DNA from 2 places in the Gordonia sp. IITR100 genome. Region 2 is predicted to be linked to the other one. Evidence: predicted binding sites of a transcription regulator. Region 2 holds the regulator's gene; the other holds the start of a gene.

Region 1 (12,043 bases), on a different contig from region 2:
TGGCATGCTACAACCCGGCACCCTCGTGGAGCCCTGGAACATGCGCGCGTCTGCACATCGGCGTCACGAGCGTGCGCCGCGCTCAGTGCTCGGTGGAGAACCCCGTGCGACGGCGGTGCACCTCGAGCGCGAACGTGACGAGCTGATCGATCAGGTCCGGGTAGGGCACGCCGGTCGCCTCCCACAGCTTGGGGTACATCGATCCCGGGGTGAAACCCGGGATGGTGTTGACCTCGTTGAGCAGCCAGCCACGGCCGGACTCCTCGTAGAAGAAGTCGACGCGGGCCATGCCGGTGCAGCGCATCGCGGTGAACGTTCTCGCCGCGAGCTCGCGGACCTCGGCGGCCGCCGCGTCGGACACCGCAGCGGGGATGACCAGCTGGGCGGCGCCGGTGACGTACTTGTCCTCGTAGTCGTAGAACTCGCTCCCGGGTTTGATCTCGCCCGGCACCGAGGTCTCGGGCGCCGTGTCACCGAGAACGGCTACCTCGATCTCGCGCCCGGTGACGGCCTCCTCGATGATGACCACGTTGTCGTATCGGAGCGCGAGATTCACCGCCGTGTCGAGTTCGGCATCGTCGTGCGCCTTGGTGATGCCCACCGACGAGCCGAGGTTCGCCGGCTTGACGAACACCGGGAGCCCCAGCGCGTCGATCGCGCGGGCGGTGATCGTCTCCGGGTCGTCGACACCGTCGCGGAACTCGACCCAGCGGCACTGCGGGATGCCTGCCTGCTCGGCGACGATCTTGGCCATCGCCTTGTCCATGCACACCGCGGACGACAACACACCCGCGCCCACATACGGCAGCTTGAACAACTCGAGCATCCCCTGGATGGTGCCGTCCTCACCGTGTGGTCCATGGAGAAGGGGAAGGACGACCGTGATGGCCTGGTCCGCGTGACCACGCAGTTCGGTCAGCGGGTCGACGGCGGTTCCGGCGACCTCGAGGGTGTCGGGGAGTGGCGTGCCGTCGGCGATGGCGGCGATCGCCTTGTCGTTGCGCAACCACGTCCCGTCCTTGGCGATGCCGATGGGGACCAGGTCGTACTTGGTCCGGTCGGCCGCGGCCAGGACATGAGCCGCTGTGACCCGCGACACATCATGCTCGGCGGAGACGCCACCGTAGAGAACCACCAGACGCAACAGCCGAGAAGACATGCCTGTCACGATACGGCCCCGTGCAATCGGGTTCTCGGCGTGTGCTGGGGACTCGGCTAGCGTGAGACCGTGCATTTCAGAGCAAGCGAGGTCGCGGAGGCCGTGGGCGGGGAGCTGCTGGGCCCCGACGTGCAGATCGACGGGGCGAGCATCGACTCGCGGAGTGTTCGGCCGGGCCAGCTGTTCGTGCCGATCGTCGCCGAGCGCGACGGCCACGATTTCATCAAGTCGGCGCTCGACGCCGGGGCCACCGCCTACCTCACCTCGAGGGTCGACCCGGTCGGCGGGACCGCCATCCGCGTCGCCGACACCGCGCTCGCCCTCGCCGACCTCGGTCGAGGGGTCCGCGCCCGGGTCCCCGATCGCGTGGTGGGCATCACCGGCTCGGTGGGCAAGACCTCGACCAAGGATCTGCTCGCGGGTGTGCTGCGCACCACCTACCGCACCGCGGCGAGCGAGAAGTCGTTCAACAACGAGCTCGGGCTCCCGATCACCCTCGCCGCGGCCGCCGACGACGTGGAGGCGGTGGTCCTCGAGATGGGCGCCCGCGGCATCGGGCACATCGACCTGCTGTGTTCCATCGCGAAACCGACGGTCGGCGTGATCACCCGCGTCGAGGGCGTGCACCTGGAGCTGTTCGGTGACATCGAGTCCGTCGCGCGCGCGAAGGGTGAACTGGTGGAATCGCTCCCGGCCGACGGGATCGCGGTGCTCAATGCCGACCATCGGTACGTCGCGGCGATGGCGGATCGCACCTCGGCACGTGTCCTGCGCTACGGGCTCTCGCCGGACGCCGATGTGTACGCGTCCGACATCGTCCTGGACGACGAGTTGCGCGCGTCGTTCCGGCTGCACACACCGTGGGGTTCGACGGAGGTCCGACTGGGCGCCCGCGGTGAGCACCAGGTCCCCAACGCGCTGGCGGCGGCGGCCGCCGCCGGCGGGCTCGGGGTGCCGGTCGAGTCGATGGCGGACGGGTTCCTCGCCGCCGAATTGTCCGGTCTACGAATGGAACTCGCCACCTCGTCGCGAGGCGTCACGGTCCTCAACGATGCCTACAACGCCAACCCGACGTCGATGTCGGCTGCGCTGCGGTCGCTGGCGACCCTCCCCGCGTCGCGTCGGGTGGCGGTTCTCGGCACCATGGCCGAACTCGGCGCCGACTCGCCAGACCAGCACCGTGCGATCGCACTGGAGGCCAGGGATCTGGGCATCGAGGTCATCGCGGTCGCCGAGGCCGACTACGGTGACACCGCTCGGCACGTTTCCGACGTCGACGGCGTGTCGGCCGAACTCGGCGACCTCGACGACGGGACCGCAGTGCTGGTCAAGGGGAGTCGGGTCGCCGCCCTCGAGCGCGTGGCGCAGGCGCTGCTGGACTGAGGGGGTTCGGCAGGCGAGAGCTCAGTGGTGGAAGTGTGACCCATCCCCCTCGCGTGGCATCGGGCTCTCCAGGCGATTGAGGAAGTCGACCTCGGTCCGGATGTCGGCGATGAGTGCACGGGCGAGGTCGTGACTCAGCCCGGCGCGCACGACGATTCGCTGCACGGTCAGGTCGGCGAGGTCGTCGGCCATCGGGTATGCGGGAACCAGCCAGCCCTTCATGCGCAGGCGGTCGGACAGGTCGTAGAGGTTCCAGTTCTCGCTGTGCCCGGCCTTCAGTTTCCAGGCGAAGACCGGGATCGTGTCGCCCTTGCTGACCAATTCGAGGCCGTCGATCTGGGCGATCTGTCCGGAAAGCCATTGCGCCACATCGAGAGAACCCTGCTGGACCTGGGTGAAGCCGGCGCGGCCGAGCCGCAGGAACACGTAGTACTGCAGCAGGACCTGTGCGCCGGGGCGGGAGAAGTTGAGTGCCAGGGTCGGCATGTCGCCGCCGAGGTAGGAGCAGTGGAACACCATGCTCTCGGGCAGTGCGTCGGTGTCGCGCCACACGATCCAGCCGACACCTGGATAGACCAGTCCGTACTTGTGGCCCGAGGTGTTGATCGAGACGACACGGTCGACACGGAAGTCCCATTCGAGGTCCGGCTGACAGAAGGGGGCGATCATCGCACCCGACGCGCCGTCGATGTGGATCTTGACGTCGAGCCCGGTGTCGGCCTGGATCTCGTCGAGCTTGGCCGCGATCGCGGTCACCGGCTCGTACATCCCGGTGTAGGTCTGTCCCATGATGGCGACGACCCCGATCGTGTTCTCGTCCACGTACTTCTCGAGCTCGTGACCGTCGAGGACGAGGTGGTCGGGGCTGATCGGTACCCATTTGGGCTCGACCTCGAAGTAGTTGCAGAACTTCTCCCAGCACACCTGGACCGCCGTCGACAGCACGATGTTGGGATTCTCGGTCGACTTGCCCTCGGCGCGGCGCCGGGTCTGCCAGTGCCGTTTGAGCGCGAGCCCACCGAGCATGCAGGCCTCCGACGAGCCGATCGTCGAGGTACCGATCGCGTTGTCGACGTCCGGGTTGTGCCACAGGTCGGCGAGGATGCGCCAGCACCGGTCCTCGATCGCGGCCGTCTGCGGGTACTCGTCCTTGTCGATCATGTTCTTGTCGAAGGTCTCCGAGTACAACTTCTTCGCCTCGTCGTCCATCCACGTCGACACGAAGGTCGCGAGGTTCAGGCGGGCGTTCCCGTCGAGCATCGCCTCGTCGTGGACGATCTGATAAGCCGTGTCGGGCAACAACATCGAGTCGCCCAGCGCGAACTTGGGGAGGTCGGTGGCCTCGCCGTCGCGGTTGAAGACGGTGCGCAGGTTCATCGCATCGCCGATGTTGGTGGTGGCGCGGGCGCCACCGCTCTTGTTGTGGACGCCCGGGTCGGTGGTCATGGACACCGAACCTATCCGACCCGGACGACCGGCGGGTGGCGATCTTTCACCCTCGTCCCGCGTTTGCGTGGATCACCTCCCGCAGGTAGACGGCCAGGCCGGGGGCCTGCTCGTCGTAGTGTGCGGTGAACCGCGGATCCGCGACGTACATGTCGGCGAGGCAGACCTGCATGTGGTGATCACAGTCGTAGAAACGCCCGATCTGTGCGCGGTGCTCTTCGGCGAGCGAGTTCGCCTCGGCGGTGCCAGGAGTCACCCCGCGACGCATCGCGTCCGCGAGCCGCCGTTCCAGGTCGTCGGTCTCCTCCTTGATGAGCTGCCAGTCCTCCTTGGAGAACTGCCCGGTCCGCTTCTGGCTCTGCTTCCACGCGTCGGTGTTCCCCCAGCGTTCCTCGGCCTCGGCGGCGTACTCCTCGCCTGGCCATCGGTCGCCGAAGATCTCGGCCTGCTCGGCCGCCGACAGGGCGATGCCTTCCTTCTTTGCGTTCATCATCTCCTCCAGTGAGGCGACCATCCGGAGCAGGCGATCGATCCGTTCGGTCAGCAGCTCGCGCTGCGTCTCGAGGTGACCCATGGGGTCCACGTCCGGATCGTCGAGCAGGGTCGCTATCTGCTCAAGGGAAAAGCCCAGCTCACGGTAGGTGAGTACCTGGTGGAGACGTTCGACGTCGGTGTCGTCGTAGACGCGGTACCCGGCTGGTGTCCGACCGGATGGCACCACCAGGCCGATCTGGTCGTAGTGATGCAGCGTGCGGATGCTGACGCCGACCATGCCGGCGACGACACCGACGGTCAGCTCCCGGGTGTCCACCTTCGAAGTGTGCTTTTCCTCGCTCACATCGACAACCCTGCTGCCTGACGTCGCGTGAGGGTCAAGCGAGCGGAGCGATCGGTGGACGGCTCATGCCGTCGGCGTCATAGAAACTTGACATGTGTATCAGATTGGAAACTAGGGTACGGGTGCACCGAGCTCGGGCCGTCAGCCCGATAGTGTTGATATCACCTGCAACATCAGTAACACGCGTACCACGATCTGGAGTCACCGCATGTCCGTGCCGTATGGCCGCAGCCCCCGCCGAGGCCTCGGCATCCGAGCCCTGTTGACCGCGGCGGCCACCGTAGTCGCTCTCCTCGTCGGACTCGTCACGGCCGGCGGGGCCCAGGCAGCGGACGGATACGCATACGTGAATCTCGGTGACAGCTACAGCGCAGGCGCATCGGTGTTCCCCCAGGCGACGAGCGCGGCGACCTTCTGCTCGAACTCGGCGATCAACTACTCCAGCCTCGTTGCCAAACGACGCGGGACCGAGGTCGTCGATGTCAGTTGCGCGGGCGCGACGACCGAAGACCTGACCAAGTCGCAGTATCGGTGGCAAGGACCCCAGATCAGCGCGATCGGACCGGCCACCCGCTTGATCACCCTCACGATCGGCGCGAACAACAACGGACTGTTCAGCAACTCGACCTCGGCCTGCCAGCGGGCGTGGATGGCCGCGCCGCTGTCGGCGACCCCATGTCGCGACGAGTTCGGTACCTCGTTGGTCGACAAGATCAAATCCTCGACCTACCCCGACCTCGTGAACGCCCTGCGCCTCGTCGGCCGCGAAGCGCCGCGCGCACGCGTCGTCCTCGTCGGATATCCGCAGATCTTCCCGGCCACGGGTTCGGCGCTCTGCTCGGCGTCGTTGCTCACGACGCCCGGGGACACCGCGTACCTGCATCGTGTCTTCAAAGCCCTCAACGACGCCATGCGCCGCGCCGCCGCAGCCACCCGCGTGACCTTCGTCGACATGACCAAGGTCTCCGCGGGCCACGACGCCTGCGCGGGCGAACGGCGATGGGTCGAGCCGACGCTCGGTGCGGTCAGCTTCCCCGCGATGCACGCCAACGCGCGCGGCCAGAAGGCGATGGCCGACCAGGTCGTGGCCGCGCTGCGGTGAGGGACCGCTGTGCGGGCTGCTCGCCGTGTAGAGGCACTGCTCACTGGTCGGTAGGGGGGTACTCATGGGACTCATTCGGTCGTACACCAGGCTCAGCGACGATGAACTGCGCGAAATCAACATGATGGGTTCGGCCCGGGACATCGCCGACTTCGTCAGCAGCCTCCGTGAAGCCGACCCGACCATCTCCACCGACATCGACAAGGCGTATCAGGCACTCGAGCTGATGTTCGACCGATCGGCGATGCCTGTGAACCCGGTCCGAGGGCAAGGAATGGCGCCCGGCAACATCGACTTCGGCGAAGGTATCCCGAACTACATGAGTCCCGAGTACGTGGTGGCCACCCGGGACATCCTCGCGCACATCACCTTCGACACGTTGCTCGATGACACCACCGCGACAGAACTCGCTCGCCAGGAGGTGTGGCCGATGATGCGCCATTGGGACGATGGGGCTGTCGAACATCTGGGCCCCATAGAAGAACTACGGCGCGAAACCGATGACCGCGGTGCCCTTCTGGCAGGCCGCGAGGACGCCTTCGAGCTGAGACGGTGCGCAGGTCCAACCGGCCACCGACTGCTGCTGGCCGGTGGTGATCTTCGGTCCGTACTGGGTGGCGATGGTCCGCGCCGAATCACAGGACACGTCGCCGGCGAGGATCATGACTCGCAACGCGCCGTCGGGGCCCGGGATGGTGCCGCAAGTGGTGTCTGAATCGTCGGACGCGGTCGCACTCGACGTCGTCGTCGACACCGGCTTGCGACCGGGGACCACCGGCGGCGAGGTGGCGGGTTGTTCGGCGGACGGTGATCCCGACTCCGCGGCAACGGCCTGAGAGGTCGACGACGCGGTGGTCACGTCCTGTTCCGCGCCGCAGGCCACGAGCATCGACATCGCCGCCGCGAGTCCGAGGGTCGCCGCCGCGACCCTGATCGGTCGGCGAGAGCGGCTCGTGGAGGGACCGGTGGGACGAGATCTGCGCGACATGGTTCACCACGGTAGCGAATGCGGTCTCGTCGACCGCACCGGTGGCCGGTGTCGGTCGGCGGTTTGGGATGGGCGCGCCCGACCTGCGAAGATGCTGGACGTGAGCAGTACCGGAACCGAAGTCGCCGACCCCACCTACGCCGTCGGCACCACCCTCGCCGGCACCCGTGGGCGCACGGGGACGATCACCACACCGCATGGTCAGATCCACACCCCCGCGTTCATCCCCGTCGGTACCAAGGCGACCGTGAAGACGGTCCTCCCGGAATCGGTCTCCGCCCTCGGCGCCCAGGCCGTGCTCGCCAACGCCTACCACCTGTATCTGCAGCCGGGGCCGGAGATCATCGACGCGGCCGGCGGGCTCGGCGCGTTCATGAACTGGCGGGGGCCCACGTACACCGACAGCGGCGGCTTCCAGGTGATGTCGCTGGGCGCGGGGTTCAAGAAGGTCATCTCGATGGAGGCCACCGGCACGCCCGACGACGACCTCACCGCCAACGGCAAAGAACGGCTCTCGCGGGTCGACGACGACGGGGTGACCTTCAAGTCGCACCTCGACGGTTCGGCGCATCGCTTCACGCCGGAGGTGTCGATGCAGATCCAACACCAGCTGGGCGCCGACATCATCTTTGCCTTCGACGAGCTGACCACCCTGATGAACACTCGCGAGTACCAGGTGAATTCGCTCGAGCGCACCCGGTTGTGGGCGATTCGCTGTCTCGCCGAACACAATCGGCTGAGCGTCGAACGCGCACACCGGCCGCAGCAGTCGCTCTGGGGTGTCATCCAGGGCGCCCAGTACGAGGATCTGCGGCGCAAGGCCGCTCGCGACCTCGTCGCCTTGAGCGAGGCGGACCGCGCGGCCGGCGGAAAGGGCTTCGGCGGCTACGGCATCGGCGGAGCACTCGAGAAGGACAACCTCGGCACCATCGTCGGCTGGGTCAACGACGAACTCCCGGAGGACTCCCCGAAACACCTCTTGGGGATCAGTGAACCCGACGACATCTTCACCGCCATCGAGAACGGCGTCGACACCTTCGACTGCGTATCGCCGACCCGGGTCGCCCGCAACGGTGCGATCTACTCACTCGACGGCCGGTACAACGTCACGAATGCCAAGTATCGCAGTGACTTCCGGCCGCTCGACCCCGAGGTCGAGAACTACACCTCGCAGTACAGCCGGGCCTACCTGCATCATCTGTTCAAGGCGAAGGAAGGCCTCGGCCCCACGCTGGCGACGCTGCACAACGTGTCCTTCATCGTCACGCTCGTCGACCGGGCCCGCCAGGCCATCGAGAACGGCACATACACCGAGTACCGCGACGAGTTCCTCCGGCGTTACTACGGAGGTCCCCGGTAGGCGTGACCATTGCTCAGAACGGTGGCGGGTTGGCGTCGTTCCAGCGCTTCTCGGCGCGTTGGTGGCGTCGGAAGTCGTTGTCGCGCTGGGTGTTGAGTCTGTCTCGGGCGGGGTGATCGGGTGACCGTCTGGGGAAGAGCTTGTTGAACAGGTCGCGTCCGCTGAAGGCGTTGCCGACGAACATGTGCCCGGTGGGGGTGGTGAACCAGGCGGTGCGGGACTCGTCTTGGTGGTCCTGCCAGCTGGTGAAGGTCTTGATGCGGTGATGGAACCGGCACAGCGGTTTGAGGTTGCGCGCATCGGTCGGGCCACCGCGACGCGGGTCGGTGTGATCGAAGGGTTCGGTGTGGTCGAGATCGATCTGCCAGACCGGGGCGTTGCAGCCGGGGAAGGTGCAGCACAGTTCGCCGGCGCGCACCAGCGCCTGCAGCTTCTTCGAGGGGGTGTATCGCGTTGTCGAACTGTCCGCGTCGGGAGGCGGTGAACCGTCGGGTGCGTCGGGTGCGGGATGGATGTAGGTGCGGCGGGCTTCGGCGAGGAGTGTTCGGGCGGTGTCGGCGTCGATGATGCCGTGGCGGTCGAGGAAGGCGGGGTCGTCGTCGAGGCCGATCAGGGTCGACAGGTTCACCACGATGTGGAAAGTCGCGCGCGGCGCGGGTGAGTCCGACGCCGAGGCGGCCGGCGCGGCCGGGTCATCGACAACGACGTCGGCTGACGGGTCGACGTCGTTGTCCGCATCCACCATCTCAGCAGCTGATGTAGGCGGCTCGGCGGTATCCACTGTCGCTGCGTCGAGGTCTGGTGCTGTGTCGGGTTCGGTTGCGGTGATGACACAGTCGTCGCAGAGGCAGGTGATGGCGGCTTCACCCCGGGCGAGCGCTTTCAGAGCGTCGACTCGGCGGTTGGCCAACTTTCGAGGGTCACCGGCGTGGACCGCGGTGGCCATCGCCGTCAGGCGGGCGTCGAACTCGGCGGCATCAGCATTGGGCAGCGTGCCGGAGATCCGGGACTGCCCGGGTGTGAAGCGATCGGGGCTCACCGTCACCTTGCGATCACCCTTGACGCGTTCCTTGCGTCGACGGACCGCGTCGGGCGCCCACTTGGCGACGATGGAATCGACCATGGCGGTGAACCGCGCCGTCGACATCGGTGCGCGGGCGAAGATCGCCTCGGCCAGATGGGCGTCCACGGTCTGCATCTCTTCGTCGTCGGTGATGAGATCGGTGCGCTTGAGCGCGATGAGGAAGCGGCGCTTGTCGATTCGACCACACGCGAGTGCGTGTCCGGTAAAGGAGAGTCGGTAGCGCAGTGCGTCGCCGGCCTCGATGAGATCTTTCGCCTCGGCCGGCGTCACCGTGAGGGTGGCACCGACTTCGGCGATGGCCTGCTCGAGCCCGTTCGGCCCGAACTGCTCGTAGGGGTTCTCGCCCGCGGCCACTCGCGCGGACAGGTGCTCGAAGGCTTCGATGGAGTCGAGTTCGCCGTTGTGCGTCTCGGCGCGGCGCTGCGCGTAATCCATCTCGCGTTCGTCGTGAATGAGGCTGGCAACGACCATCATTCGATGCGCGGACGCTGCTGCCAAGCCCGCGCAGTGATTCAGGACCTCGACGAGTTCAGAAGCGGAGAGTTCGTGGTCGGGACGAAAGCGCGGCTCGACCGACTCCTGCGATGGGTCCACCGATGTGAATCCGGCCCCCGCCCCCGATGACATACCTCCACGATACTCGAACATACGTGCGAGTCAAGGGTGGTCTCTGGATTTCTCGGGGTGGTCTGGCAATCGAATCACGCCGCACCGACAGGAGTTACGCGTCGCCTCGGTGGCCTCGACGGACGCGGCGTCCTCGCTTCGCTCGGTCGACGCTGCTCGACCAGCGGGACACTGCGGCGCTGCTCGACCAGCGGGGCACTTCGACGCGGCTCGACCAGCGGGACACTGCGGCGGTGCTCGACCAACAGAGGGCGGCGCACCACAACGAGCGACGGCGGACGGGCGTCAGCGCGAGTCCTCGGCAACCATCCGTTCGCGGATGCCGCCGGCGACCCCGGTGCTGTCCGGGTTGGGGTCGTGGATCGCACCCGCGTGCGGCTCGACCGGTGTCCCCTTCTCGGTCTCGGACTTCGCCGTCGCCGCGGAGGACCGCTCGGTGATCCCGGGCATGAGATGGTGAGAAGCGTTGGCGGCCTTGGCCTTGTAGCCGACCGGTTGGTCCAGCTTCGGGTCGGTGCAGGCTGCCACGATCGCGTCGACCACGATCTGCGGATCGTCCATCGCGGACATCCGCGGTTCGTGTCCGGTGTAGTTGGCGGCGTGGACCCACCATGGGGTGTCCACGGCCCACGGCATGATGGTGCCGACCTTGATGGCGTCGTCGCCGGCCATGCGCAGCTCTTCGCTGATCGAGTGCCCGAGGCTCCGAACCGCCGCCTTCGTTGCGGCGTAGGTGTTCTGGAGTGCGATGGGTACCTCGCTGTCGACCGAGCCCACGTTGATGAGTGTGCCGCGACCCTGCGACCGGAAGACGCGCAGCGCCGCATGTGCGCCGTAGATCAGGCCCTTCAGGTTCACGTCGACGAGGCGAGCGTGGTCCTCGATCGGGATGTCCCAGAAGTATCCGACCGCGCCGACGCCGACGTTGTTCACCCACACGTCGATCGACCCGAACCGTTCGAGCGCGGCGGACGCGAGATGGGCGACGGCACGCGGATCGCTGACATCGGTGGGCACCGCCAGCGCCGACCCGCCCTTGCCGGTGATCTCTGCGACGACCTCGTCGAGGACCGCGGTTCGACGCGCCGCGACGACGACGTTCGCGCCGAGTTCTCCGAGTCGCACCGCGGCGCCGCGTCCGAATCCGCTCGACGCGCCGGCGATCACGACGGTGGAGCCGTTGATTTCCTTGTTGTCTGTCATGGTGATCGCCTACCCGAGGCGGGGTTCACCAAACCGAGAGGAGGCGCGCTCAGCCCGCGGCGCGGGACTGCCGGAAGGACTCGATCGCGGCGAGATCGTACGAGTTCGCCCCGGTCCCGATGCCCTGGGCGACGTGCGCGGCCACCGCGCAACCGAGTTCGGCGGAGTCGGCGAGACCGAGCCCGCGCAGGCGGCCGGTCAAGAACCCGGCGGAGAACGAGTCGCCGCAACCAGTGGTGTCCACGACGTCCACCTCGAACGCCGGCACCGTGACCACATCGTCGCCGGTCACGACCAGCGCGCCGTCGGCGCCGCGGGTGAGCGCCACGCAACCGACACCGCGGTCCAGGAGCGCCCGTGCGCCGTCGGTGAGGTCGTCGGTTCCGGTCAGTCCCCGGGTCTGCTCGTCGTTGGGCAGCAGGTAGTCGAGGTGGGGAAGTGCGTCGGCGATCCACTCGAGAAGGCCGGGGTCGCCACCCGACAGCAGATCGGCCGACGTCGTGATCCCGCGGTCGCGCGCCCGGCCGAGGAGCACGGCGGCGACCGCGCCGCCGAGGAACTCCGGGCCGCCGAGGTGCAGGTGGTCGAGCCCGGTCAGCGCGTCTGCACCCAGGTCGTCGAGCGTGAACTGCGCATTCGCCCCGATGCAGTGCCACGCGGGACGGTCCCCGTTGGGTTGCACGGGTATGACCGATGACGACGTCTGGACCCCGGGCTTCGGAACCAGGCCGCCGGTGTCGACGCCTTCGGCGTCCAGCAGTGCGGTCAGCGAACGCCCGATCGTGTCGTCGCCGATCGCTCCGTGGGTCCGGACCGTGGCGCCCAGCCGACTGAGGACGAGCGCGGTTCCGCC
Region 2 (12,043 bases):
TCAGCAAGGTCAATGCCCAGCAGCCCGACGACTACTTCACCACCGTGTCGTCCGACGATCACCCCGGTCAGTGGCGCGTCGTGTTCTTCTGGCCGAAGGACTTCACCTTCGTGTGCCCGACCGAGATCGCCGCGTTCGGCAAGCTGAACGACGAGTTCGCCGACCGCGACACCCAGGTGCTCGGCGCCTCGGTGGACAACGAGTTCGTCCACTTCCAGTGGCGCGCACAGCACGAGGACCTCAAGACCCTCCCGTTCCCGATGCTGAGCGACCTCAAGCGCGAACTCGCCACCGCCGCAGGCGTTCTCAATGCCGACGGCGTCGCCGACCGCGCCACCTTCATCATCGACCCGAACAACGAGATCCAGTTCGTGTCGGTCACCGCGGGCTCCGTGGGCCGCAACGTCGACGAGGTCCTGCGCGTCCTCGACGCACTGCAGTCCGACGAACTGTGCGCCTGCAACTGGAAGAAGGGTGACCCGACGATCGACGCCGGCGAGCTCATGACGGCCGGCGTCTGAGAGGAGAACAGATGAGCATCGACAACCTGAAGGAAGCACTTCCCGAGTACGCCAAAGACCTCAAGCTCAACCTCGGTTCGATCAGCCGCACCACCGCGCTGACCGAGGAGCAGCTCTGGGGAACCCTGCTGTCGACCGCTGCCGCCACGCGAAACGCCAAGGTGCTCAGCGAGATCGCCGACGAGGCCGCCGACACGCTGTCCGCCGAGGCCTACAACGCCGCGCTCGGCGCCGCGTCGATCATGGGGATGAACAACGTGTTCTACCGGGGTCGCGGCTTCCTCGACGGTAAGTACGACGACCTGCGTCCGGGCCTGCGGATGAACATCATCGGCAACCCCGGCGTCGACAAGGCCGTTTTCGAGCTGTGGTCGTTCGCGGTGTCCTCGATCAATGGCTGCGGTCATTGCGTCGCCGCGCACGAGAACACCCTGCGCGAGGCCGGCGTCGACCGTGAGGCGATCCTCGAGGCGCTCAAGGTCGCGTCGATCGTCAGCGGTGTCGCCCAGGCGATCGCGACCACCGAGGTGCTCGCCAACGCCTGATCCGTCGCATGTGAGACGACGACGGGGCCCGGCTGCGCTACGCAGCCGGGCCCTGACGTTTTCAGGCGCGCTGGACCGCCTGTCCGGCACGGAACAGATCGACGACTCGGGACCACCCGTCGGCGCCGTACCCCTCGGCCACCGCACTCGTGGCGAGGTCGTGTAGCAGGCGTGGCAGCCGGGCATCGAGCCCGGCCTCCTCGGTGGAGTCGACGATGTGCCCCAATGCCGCCGCCTTCATGGCGATGTTGTCCTCGGTTCCCGGGTACTCTCCTGCGTCGACGTCGGCCGCGAGTCCTCGGAAGGTCTCCGGCAGGATGTCGAGCATCTCGGTCGCCATCGGGACGAAACCCGACGCGGTGTGACCGGCGGAGGTGACCAGCGCGGCCGCACGCAGGAAGGCGGTCATCCCGCTGAAGAAGATCTCCAGCATGCCGGTGTCGAGCACGGAGGCATCTCCGGGATCGGCCCCGACGAACACCGATCTCGGTGCGAGAACCTCCAACTGGCGCCGATGCCGCTCGAGAAGGTCCTCCCGTCCGCTGTAGAGGACGAGAGCTCCCGGTGTCCCGATCACCGGAGTCGGAACCATGATGGCGCCGATCAGGACGTCGATACCGCGCTCATCCGCCCACCACTGGGTCGTGCGGGCTTCGTCCGGTGTCGACGAGGCGAGGACCACCACGAGTCGCCCGCGGAACGCCTCGGCCGGAATCGATCCGAGCACCTCGCGGGTGGTCTCCTGATCACGCAGACACGTGATGATCAGGCGGGCGTCGACCACCGCCGACGCGACGTCCTCGGCCACCGTTGCCCCACCCGCGGCCACCTTGTCCGCCGCCGATCGGGTGCGAGTCCACACCGTCGTCGCGACATCAGCGGCCAGAAATGCCTGTGCGAGTGCGGACCCCATCGGTCCGAGACCGATCACCGTCACCGCGGCGTGGGACGGCATCGTGCATCGTGAGGTCTACCAGGAGGTACCGCCCCGGGTGGTCTACAGCCTGACGCCCAAGGGCGCGGCGCGCGACCGGGCACTCGCACCCCTGGGCGACTGGGGTGAGGAACACATGCAGACCATCACGGCGGCCCGGCGATGACCTCCGGATCGTCGGGATGACCACGACAAGGCGTGGCCTGCGGCGTCAGCTCAGCGCTGCGCGCATCCGGTCGGCGAGTTCGCCGACCTCGGCCGTCGTCATCACGAACGCGGGCGAGATCTGCAGCGCCCCTTGACCTGCGGCCCGGGTGCTCACCCCATGTTCGCGCAGCTTGACCACCGCGGCCGGCGCCGTCGCTGGGTCGGCCAGCTGTACCGCGGTGACCGCGCCGAGTCCGGTCCGGACCTCGGCGACCGTGTCGAGGTCGGCGAGCGGCGACAGCGCGGCGGCGAGGTCGCCCTCGAGCCGTGTCGCCTCGGCGAGCAGGTTCTCTCGCCGGATGATCTCAAGGTTCGCGAGGGCCGCCGCCGCCGCGCCCGCGTGGCCGCCGTAGGTGTACCCGTGCCGCCACCAGACGCCACCGGCGAAGAACGGCTCGGCGATCCGCGGTGCGATGAACACCGCGCCCATCGGGACATACCCCGAGGTGAGCCCCTTGGCAGTGGTGATCATGTCCGGTTCGAGGCCGAATCGTGCGGAGGCGAACCAGGATTCGCCGCCGATGCGGCCGAAGCCGGTGACGACCTCGTCGACGACGAAGAGGATGTCGTGGTCGCGGCAGATGTCCCGCACCTCGGCGAGGTAGCCCTCCGGCGGGAGATAGATGCCGCCGGCGCCGATGATGGGCTCGCAGAAGAACGCGGCGATGTTGTCGGCGCCCACGCGCTCGATGAGACCGAGCAGGCTCTTCGCGTCGTCCCATTCGACGTTCTGGACGTCGTGCATGAGTTCGCCGTAGCCGTCGTGGTTGAGCGGGATGCCCGCCAGCGAGGTACCCGCGGCATGCATCCCGTGATAGGCCTTGGTGCGGCTGACGACGACCCGCTTGGATTCGCGGCCCTGCTCCACCCAGTAGCGGCGGGCGAGTTTGACCGCGGTGTCGATGGAGTCGCTGCCGCCGGAGGTGAAGAAGATCTTCGATCCGGGTACCGGCGCGATGGCGCCGAGCTCCTCGGCGAGTTGCAGGGTGACGTCGCTCGCGAAGTCACCGAAGTTAGAGTAGTGCGCGAGGGTGCCGAGCTGGCGCGCGACGGCATCGGCGATCTCGGTCCGGCCGTGCCCGACGTTGGTGAACCACAGTCCGGCGGTCGCATCCAGGTAGGAGTTGCCGTCGCGGTCGAAGATCCGCGCACCCTCTCCCCTGGTCACGACGAACGGCCCGCTCGCGGTCACCGCACCCATGTCGGCGAAACCGTGCCACAACGATCCAGTACCAGTGCTCGAACCATCAGCCATGGCCCCATGATGCCGGTCCACGCGGCCCACGCGGCCACTGGGGTGAACCGGCCTCGGCGCTTCCCCATATCCTGGAGTGATCATGTCGGCCCCGTCCTCGTCACCTGACCCGTCCCCGTCTCCACCGGACACCGCTGCATCGGACATCCCCCGCTCGGATCTGCTCCGCGCACTCGACGACGTGGGCCTCGTCGACGCCGACCGGTTGCGTCGTCGCATCGATCGGCTCGCCGCGCGCCCGGATGCCGCGAAGTGGCGACAGTTGGTCGCCGATGTCGACAAGGCACGCGCCCGTCTCGACCGGCGGCGCGCGACCGTGCCGATTTTGCGCTTCCCCGACGAACTACCGGTCTCCGCCGCACGCGACGAGATCGCCGAGGCGATCCGCAACCACCAGGTCGTGGTCGTCGCGGGCGAGACCGGCTCGGGCAAGACCACCCAGCTCCCCAAGATCTGCCTCGAACTCGGGCGTGGCATCCGCGGGTCGATCGGGCACACCCAGCCCCGGCGCATCGCCGCGAGCTCGGTCGCCAAGCGCATCGCCGACGAGACCGACACCGAACTCGGCGACGCGGTGGGCTACTCCGTCCGGTTCACCGACCGGTCTGGCGCCGACACCCTCGTCCGGGTCATGACCGACGGCATCCTGCTCCGCGAGATCGCCACCGACCCCATGCTGCGCCGCTACGACACCCTCATCATCGACGAGGCCCACGAGCGCAGCCTCAACATCGATTTCATCCTCGGCTATCTGCGCCGCCTGCTGCCCCGACGCCCCGATCTGAAGGTGATCATCACCTCGGCGACGATCGAACCGGCGCGCTTCGCACGGCATTTCAGCACGCCGAAGACCTCGGTCCCGGTCATCGAGGTATCCGGACGCACCTATCCGGTCGAGATCCGGTACCGACCGCTGAGCCTGCAGGAACGCCCCGACGACGGGGACGACGCCGGCGGCGGCGAACATGCCGACCTCGACCAGATCCAGGGCATCGACGCCGCCGTCGACGAACTGTGGGCCGGTGGCCGCGGCGACATCCTCGTGTTCCTGCCCACCGAACGGGACATCCGAGAGACCGCCGAGGCGCTCCGTCGACGAACCGGCGGCGGCAAGGGGCCCGGTGCCGAGATCGTGCCGCTCTATGCGCGACTGTCGATCGCCGAGCAGCAGAAGGTGTTCTCCCCCTCCGACGGACGCCGGATCGTGCTGGCGACCAACGTCGCCGAAACGTCGGTGACCGTGCCCGGCATCCGCTACGTCATCGACACCGGCACCGCCCGTATCAGTCGGTACTCGACCAGGACCAAGGTCAATCGTCTTCCCATCGAACCGGTCTCACAGGCCAGTGCCCGGCAGCGGGCCGGTCGATGCGGTCGTGTCGCCCCGGGCGTCTGCATCCGTCTCTACAGCGAGAACGACTTCGACTCCCGGCCGGCCTTCACCGACCCGGAGATCCTGCGCACCAACCTCGCGGCGGTCATCCTCCAGATGACCTCGCTGAAACTGGGTGAGATCGCCGAGTTCCCGTTCGTCCAGCCGCCCGACGACCGCGCGATCCGCGACGGTATGGGTGTTCTCACCGAACTCGGCGCCATCACCGTCCCGCGCGAGGGCGGGCCCCCGCGACTGACCCCGATCGGCCGGTCGATGTCGCGGATCCCGGTCGATCCCCGGGTCGCCCGGATGCTCATCGCCGGACACGAACTGGGTTGTCTCGACCACCTTCTCGTGATCGCCGCCGCGATGTCGCTCCCCGATCCACGGGAACGGCCGGCCGAGCACCGGGAGGCCGCCGACGCCCAGCACCGGCGCTTCGTCGTCCCGCAGTCGGACTTCCTGTCCTACGTGGAGCTGTGGCGGTACCTCGGCGAACAGCGCAAGGAGTTGTCCGCCAGCCGCTTTCGGCGCATGTGTGAGCGCGAGTACCTCCACTTCCTGCGCATCCGGGAATGGCAGGACCTCCATCGGCAGCTGACCGAGATCGTCAAGGACCTCGACTGGTCGGTCGCACCGACCGAACTCGACGCCGACGCCGTCCACCGATCCATCCTGTCCGGGTTGCTCAGCAACATCGCCGCCCGCAACACCGAGGGCCGCGAGTTCACCGGTGCGCGCAACACCACGCTGATGATCTTCCCCGCTTCTCCGCTCGCCAAGAAGCCGCCCGCCTTCATCATGGCGGCCGAGGTCCTCGAGACGTCGCGCCTGTTCGCCCACACCGTCGCCGGGATCGATCCGCTGTGGGCCGAGAAACTCGCCGGGGATCTGGTGAAGCGCACCCACAGCGAGCCGCACTGGTCGGCGAGACGCGGAGCGGCGATGGCCTACGAACGCGTGACCCTCTACGGGGTCCCGCTCGTCGCCCGCCGGCGCGTCGACTACGGCCCCATCGACCCGGTGGTCTCGCGGGAGCTGTTCATCCGGCACGCTCTCGTCGAGGGCGATTGGCGGACGCAGCACGCCTTCTTCGACCGCAATCGCAAGCTTCTCGAGGCCGCCTCGGACGTCGAGAACCGCACGCGCACCCGGGGTCTCGTGATCACCGAGGACCAGCTCTTCGAGTTCTACGACCAGCGGCTACCGTCCGACGTCACCTCGGCCCGGCACTTCGACACCTGGTGGAAGAAGGCCCGCCGTGCCGAACCCGATTTGCTGGATCTGCGCCCCGAGGACGTCACGGGAGGCACCGACGTCGCCCCCACGGACTATCCCGGCGCCTGGCAGCAGGGCGACACCCGACTCGAACTGCGCTACCGGTTCGAACCGGGCGCACCCGACGACGGCGTCACCGTCGTGATCCCGCAGGCACTGCTCCCCCATGTCCGACCGGCCGGTTTCGACTGGTCGGTACCGGGCATGCGCGCCGAACTGGCCACCGCACTGGTCAAGTCGCTACCGAAACAGCTGCGCAAGAGCATGTCACCCGCGCAGCGGTTCGCCGAACTCGCGCTCGGCCGGCTCACCCCGCGCAAAGAGCCGCTGGCCACCGGGCTGGCGCGCGAGCTCTCCGCGATCACCGGGATGCGGGTGACCGCAGCCGATTTCGACACCCACCGGGTACCGCCGCACCTGCGCATGCATTTCGCGGTGGCCGACGACTCCGGGCGGATCGTCTCCCGCGCCGACTCGTTGCCCGAACTTCAGCAGACCGGAACGCCCGCGGCGCCGAAGACGGTGTCGCGCACCCTGTATCGGACCTGGACCGCAGACGGGATCGGCTCGCTCGCCGAGCAGACCACGGTCGATGTCGCGGGGCAGCGGCTGACCCGGTACCCGACGATCGACGTGGTCTCCGATGCGAAGGGCCACGCGCGGGGCGTCGTCGTCGTCGATGCGGCGAGCCCCGAGACACGAGATCGCCTCCTGCGACGAGGGATCGTCGCCCTCCTCGACCTCGCGATACCTCCGCTGCACAAGCGGATCGCCGGCTCGCTGAGTCCGGTCGAACGACTCGCCCTGAGCCAGAGCCCGTACTCGACCATCGAGGCACTGCTCGCCGACTGCACCCGCCGGGCGACCCGGGACACGGTCGCCGACATCGACGACGCAGAGCTCGCCGCGGTTCGCTCACCGCAGTCCTTCTCGGCGCTGCTCGAACAGATCCGGCCACGGGTCGCCGCGGCCGCACCGGACTACTTCTCGCTGGCCGTCGCGGCCCTCGAACGGATGGCCCCGCTGCGGGCGGCGATCGACCGGCACGCCGGTTCGCTGGCTGCCGACGACGTCGCCGAACAGGTCGCCCACCTCGTGTTCGACGGATTCGTGGCGGCCACCGCGCGACGCCACCTGGAGAATCTGCCGCGCTATCTCGACGGCGCGCAAGCACGTCTGGAGGCACTACCCGCGTCCGCAGCACGCGACCAGGCCGGGGTGGCCGCCGTCGATCGCGTCGTCGAACGGTGGGCCCAGCGCATCGAACAGGTACCCGAGCACCGGCGGGCGGTGGTCGACGACGAAGCGCAGTGGCTCGTCGAGGAGTTGCGCGTGGGGCTGTTCGCCCAGCGTCTCGGTACCGCGTTCCCGGTGTCGGAGAAACGGGTCCTACGAGCTCTGGACCGACTCGGCTGACACGGGTTCGGCGAGCGCGCTCCCGGAACCCGATGCCGCCTTCAGGTCGTCGATCTCGCGCTGGAAGTCCTCCACCGAGTCGAACGACCGGTACACCGAGGCGAAGCGCAGATACGCCACCTCGTCAAGATCGCGGAGCGGACCCAGGATGGCGAGTCCGACCTCGTTGCTGGGGATCTCGGCCGATCCACTGGCGCGCACCGTGTCCTCGACCTGCTGGGCGAGTTGCGCGAGCGCGTCCTCGGCGACGTGGCGGCCCTGACAGGCTCGCCGCACGCCGCGCATGACCTTCTCCCGGCTGAACGGTTCGGTCACGCCGTTGCGTTTGACCACCGCGAGCACGGCGCTCTCCACGGTCGAGAACCGGCGACCGCACTCCACACAGGAGCGACGGCGGCGGATGGCCTGCCCTTCATCTGCGACACGCGAGTCGATGACCTTGGTGTCGTCGTTCTTGCAGAAGGGGCAGCGCATCGTGTCCTCACGCAGGTCGCGGGACGCTGGAACGCACCCGAAGCGTGCGCCCCGCCGCTTGTCGGCCGGCCCCTGTGACATCGAGGATACCGCCCGGCCTCAGCGGTACCGGGGGGTGAGCAGGGGCTGGCCCACCTGCAGCGCGCTCGACCCCAGATCGTTCATCGCGACGATCTCGTCGATCACGACCTCGCGCGGCATCTCGGGTGCCACCCGGCCGGCGATCGAGCTGAGCGAGTCCCCCGAGCGCACGTGGACGACCTCGGCACTCACGGCGGACGGGGTCAGCGAGTCCGAGTAGTTCTGGCCCACGACACCGAACACCCACACGACGAACGCCAGCCCGACGCCGGCGAGGAGCGCGACCGCGGTGCGGCGGCGCCGACGGAACACCGCCGCGTCGGGTCCGACCGGGCCACGCCCGCGCACCCCGACCGGAGAGCCACAGTGGGTACCGCCCACCCGCGGGGTCACCGGCGACGCACCCCGCGGTCGGGTGCCGGCCGGCCGGTTGTCTATCGGCCGGCCGCCGTCGGACAGCGGGGCGCGCGTCCGGACCCGATCGGCGCGGTCGGTGGGGGGCCGGACAGCGTCGGGACGGTCGGTGCGGACGGGAGCGACGAGAGTGGCGGTGCGCATGGTGCCCTCCGGTGTTCTGGTGTCTGGATCGTGCGGGGTGTCGCGGTCGGTGTTCGAACATCGATCAGATGTTCGATGCACTGATGTTCGAATTTGTAGCACGACGGCCCGACAAAGTCTCGCGACACATCGAACAAATGTTTGAGGTGCCGGTCGAACTCCGCTAGGCTCGGACCCGGCGCAAGCCATCTACCAGCACGTTCCGAAGACGAGAGGAACCGAACATGAGTGACACCGGCGATAGGCGCGGCCGAGCGCGGGGCGCCGACGACGAGGCCCCGTTCGACGCCGCCGCCGCCGAGGCCTCACTCACCCCGCGACAGGCCGGGGTCCTGGAGGTGATCCGCCGCTCGGTGCGCGAGCGCGGTTATCCGCCGAGCATCCGGGAGATCGGCGACGAGGTCGGCCTGGCCTCGACGTCGTCGGTGGCCCATCAGTTGCGGACGCTGGAACGCAAGGGGCTGCTCAAGCGCGACGCGAACCGTCCCCGTGCGGTCAACATCGCCCCGAGTGACACCCCGTCGCCGGACACCCCGACGGCCGGCCAGCTTCCCGAGCCGACCTTCGTGCCGGTTCTCGGCCGTATCGCGGCCGGCGGTCCGATCCTGGCCGAGGAGGCCGTCGAGGACGTCTTCCCGCTGCCCCGTGAGCTGGTCGGCGAGGGATCGCTCTTCCTGTTGCGCGTCGTCGGCGAGTCGATGATCGACGCCGCGATCTGCGACGGCGACTGGGTCGTGGTCCGGCAGCAGAACGTCGCCGACAACGGCGACATCGTCGCGGCCATGATCGACGGCGAGGCCACCGTGAAGACCTTCAAGCGTCAGGGCCCCAACGTCTGGCTCATGCCGCACAACGAACTGTTCGATCCGATCCCGGGCAACGATGCCGTCATCCTCGGCAAGGTCGTCACCGTGATGCGGCGAGTCTGACCTCTCCGCCGACCGAACCGTCGAGCACCGCCGCGGCAGCCTCGCGCGCCGCGGCGGGATCCGAGGTGGCCAGGGCGGCCTCGGCGGCGGCCCGGCAGTCCGGTGCGGACACCTCGCCGAGCCGGGCCCCCACGGCCGCGGCAGCAGCCGGCGCGCTGGACAGCGAGGTGACGCCGAGACCGACGAGCACGCAGGCGAGGTTCGGATCGGCGGCGGCCTCGCCGCACACCCCGACCGGCTTTCCCTGACGTGCGCCCGCTGCCGCGACTCCCGCGATGAGGCTCAACACGGCCGGTTGCCACGGGTCGGTCAGTCCGGCGAGATCGGCCGACATCCGGTCGGCCGCCATCGTGTACTGGGTCAGATCGTTGGTGCCGATGGACACGAAGTCCACCTCGGCGAGGACGGCTTCGGCCAGGATCGCCGCCGCGGGCACCTCGATCATCACCCCGGCGACCAGACCACGGCCACGGACCTCGGCGGCGAAGGTGCGCGCCTCCGCCGGCGAGGCGATCATCGGCGCCATGACCCACGGCGCGACGGCCGACCCCGACGCGGCCTGCGCGATCGCGTCGAGCTGATGCGCGCGGATCTCGGGGTGCGCCAGCGCGATCCGATCACCCCGCACGCCGAGCGCTGGGTTCGATTCGTCGGGATGGGTCACGAACCGGAGCGGTTTGTCGGACCCGGCGTCGAGGGTGCGGATGACCACCTTCTGCCCGTTGAACGCATCGAGCACCTCCCGGTAGATCGCGGCCTGCTCGTCCACCGACGGTTCGTCGGCACGCTCGAGGAACGCGAGTTCGGTGCGGAAGAGCCCGACGCCCTCGACTGGGTACCCGGCCGCGGCGCGTGCCGACGATCCGTCGGCGACGTTGGCGAGCACCGCCACGGCCACCCCGTCGGCGGTCTGCCCCGGACCGGTCCAGCCGGCGACGAGTGCGGCATGCCGCCGATCCTCGTCGACGCGAGCCCGGGCCGCCTCCGCATCGGGCTCCACCTCGATTCGCCCGGTGCTGCCGTCGACGAGAACGGTTGTGCCGGGCTCGATCTCGTCCAGGTCGGCCACCGCCACCACGCACGGGATCCCCAGCTGGCGCGCGATGATCGCGGTGTGGCTGGTCGGTCCGCCGAGGCGGGTGACGAGGGCGATGGTGCTCGTGGGGTCGAGGCCCGCGGTGTCGGCGGGCGCGAGGTCGTCGGCGAGCAGGACCGACGGCACCTCCGGAGTGGGCACACCAGGTTCGGGTAGGCCGAGCAGTTCGGCGAGGACCCGGTCGCGCACGTCGTTGAGATCGGTGACCCGCTCGGCCATCAGTCCGCCGAGCTTGGTGAACACCGCCGCGAACTGTTCGGTGGCCGCGACGGCAGCGGCCTCGGCGGGGGCGCCCTTGCCGATGAGCGCGGTCGCGGCACCGATCCAGCCGCGGTCCTCGGCCAGGCCCGCCGTCGCGGCGAGCACCTCGGCCGTCACCCCGGTGTTCTGCGACGCGCGCGTGCGCAGCCGCGCCGCGACGGCGCCGGCCGCGGTGGCGAAGCGCGAGACCTCGTCGGCGCGCCGTTCCTCGGCGATCTCCACACCGACGCCGAGCTTCTCCGGCGAGTGGTCGGGTCGCTCGCCCGGCCACAGCGCGGGACCGTGGGCCAATCCGCCGACCACCGGGGTTCCCGTCAGGATCTGCGCCATCGTCTTGCCTCTCACTCGACTATCGATGTGACCACCGTTACAAAAAGTGCTTGACTTGTCAACACAAACAGGCGTAAACACAATTACTACAACATCCAATCCCACACGCCTCAACAAGCGGGTGGTCGAAACCGGAGATCGGAGCGGTGTGTACGCCGAGGAGAGACAACAGGCGATCGTCGACGAGGTGCGCCTCGCGGGGCGGGCATCCGTGGCCGCGCTCGCCGAGAAATTCGACGTCACCAGCGAGACCGTCCGACGCGATCTCGCGGTACTGGAACGCGCCGGACATCTCCAGCGGGTCCACGGCGGCGCCGTGCGCGCCGAGATCATGCGCACCCTCGGCGAGCTCGGGATCGACGAACGGGAGTCGAGCCAGATCGAGCAGAAGACCGCGATCGGCCGGGCGGCCATCCGGTTCCTGCCGCCCGACGGCGGCTCGGTGCTCTTCGACGCCGGCACCACCACCTACCGCGCGGCCGAGGCGACCGCTCCCGATCGGAGGCTCACCCTGTTCACCAACAGCCTGCCCATCGCCGGCCTGCTCGCGGGAACCCATCCCGACGGTCTCCATGCCCTCGGCGGACGCGTACGCGGTCTCACCCAGGCGACCGTGGGCGTCGACACCGTGGACGCGCTTCGCCGACTGCGCGTGACCACCGCCTTCATCGGGACGAACGGCCTGAGCGAGGCCCACGGGTTGTCGACACCCGACCCGGACGAGGCCGCGGTCAAGGCGGCGATGGTCGCAGCCGCGCAACGGGTCGTAGTCCTTGCCGACAG

Evidence for each region. Region 2 encodes LexA, which represses DNA repair genes until DNA is damaged. Its sites were predicted from a motif close to CGAACANNTGTTCG; they were not measured.
Region 1: a site for LexA is predicted at 10,002-10,015, ahead of B1818_RS02165 (HNH endonuclease signature motif containing protein). Genes of this name have one in related genera too.

The regions. Positions count from the first base shown of each region.
Region 1 is NZ_MVKV01000001.1:439,325-451,367, reverse strand. It holds gene B1818_RS02205 (D-alanine--D-alanine ligase family protein) at 83-1,159, opposite strand; gene murF (UDP-N-acetylmuramoyl-tripeptide--D-alanyl-D-alanine ligase) at 1,229-2,542, shown strand; gene B1818_RS02195 (glutamate decarboxylase) at 2,564-3,988, opposite strand; gene B1818_RS02190 (MerR family transcriptional regulator) at 4,035-4,799, opposite strand; gene B1818_RS02185 (SGNH/GDSL hydrolase family protein) at 5,035-5,928, shown strand; partial or broken gene B1818_RS24710 (DUF1877 family protein) at 5,993-6,382, shown strand; gene B1818_RS02175 (hypothetical protein) at 6,413-6,916, opposite strand; gene tgt (tRNA guanosine(34) transglycosylase Tgt) at 7,008-8,276, shown strand; gene B1818_RS02165 (HNH endonuclease signature motif containing protein) at 8,290-9,987, opposite strand; gene B1818_RS02160 (SDR family oxidoreductase) at 10,273-11,190, opposite strand; gene B1818_RS02155 (carbohydrate kinase family protein) at 11,240-12,043, opposite strand, start outside.
Region 2 is NZ_MVKV01000003.1:163,041-175,083, reverse strand. It holds gene B1818_RS07215 (peroxiredoxin) at 1-521, shown strand, start outside; gene B1818_RS07210 (alkyl hydroperoxide reductase) at 533-1,066, shown strand; gene B1818_RS07205 (NAD(P)-dependent oxidoreductase) at 1,128-2,021, opposite strand; gene B1818_RS24390 (helix-turn-helix domain-containing protein) at 2,023-2,166, shown strand; gene B1818_RS07195 (aspartate aminotransferase family protein) at 2,212-3,462, opposite strand; gene hrpA (ATP-dependent RNA helicase HrpA) at 3,545-7,531, shown strand; gene nrdR (transcriptional regulator NrdR) at 7,505-8,005, opposite strand; gene B1818_RS07180 (LysM peptidoglycan-binding domain-containing protein) at 8,105-8,644, opposite strand; gene lexA (transcriptional repressor LexA) at 8,869-9,573, shown strand; gene B1818_RS07170 (phosphoenolpyruvate--protein phosphotransferase) at 9,551-11,260, opposite strand; gene B1818_RS07165 (DeoR/GlpR family DNA-binding transcription regulator) at 11,409-12,043, shown strand, end outside.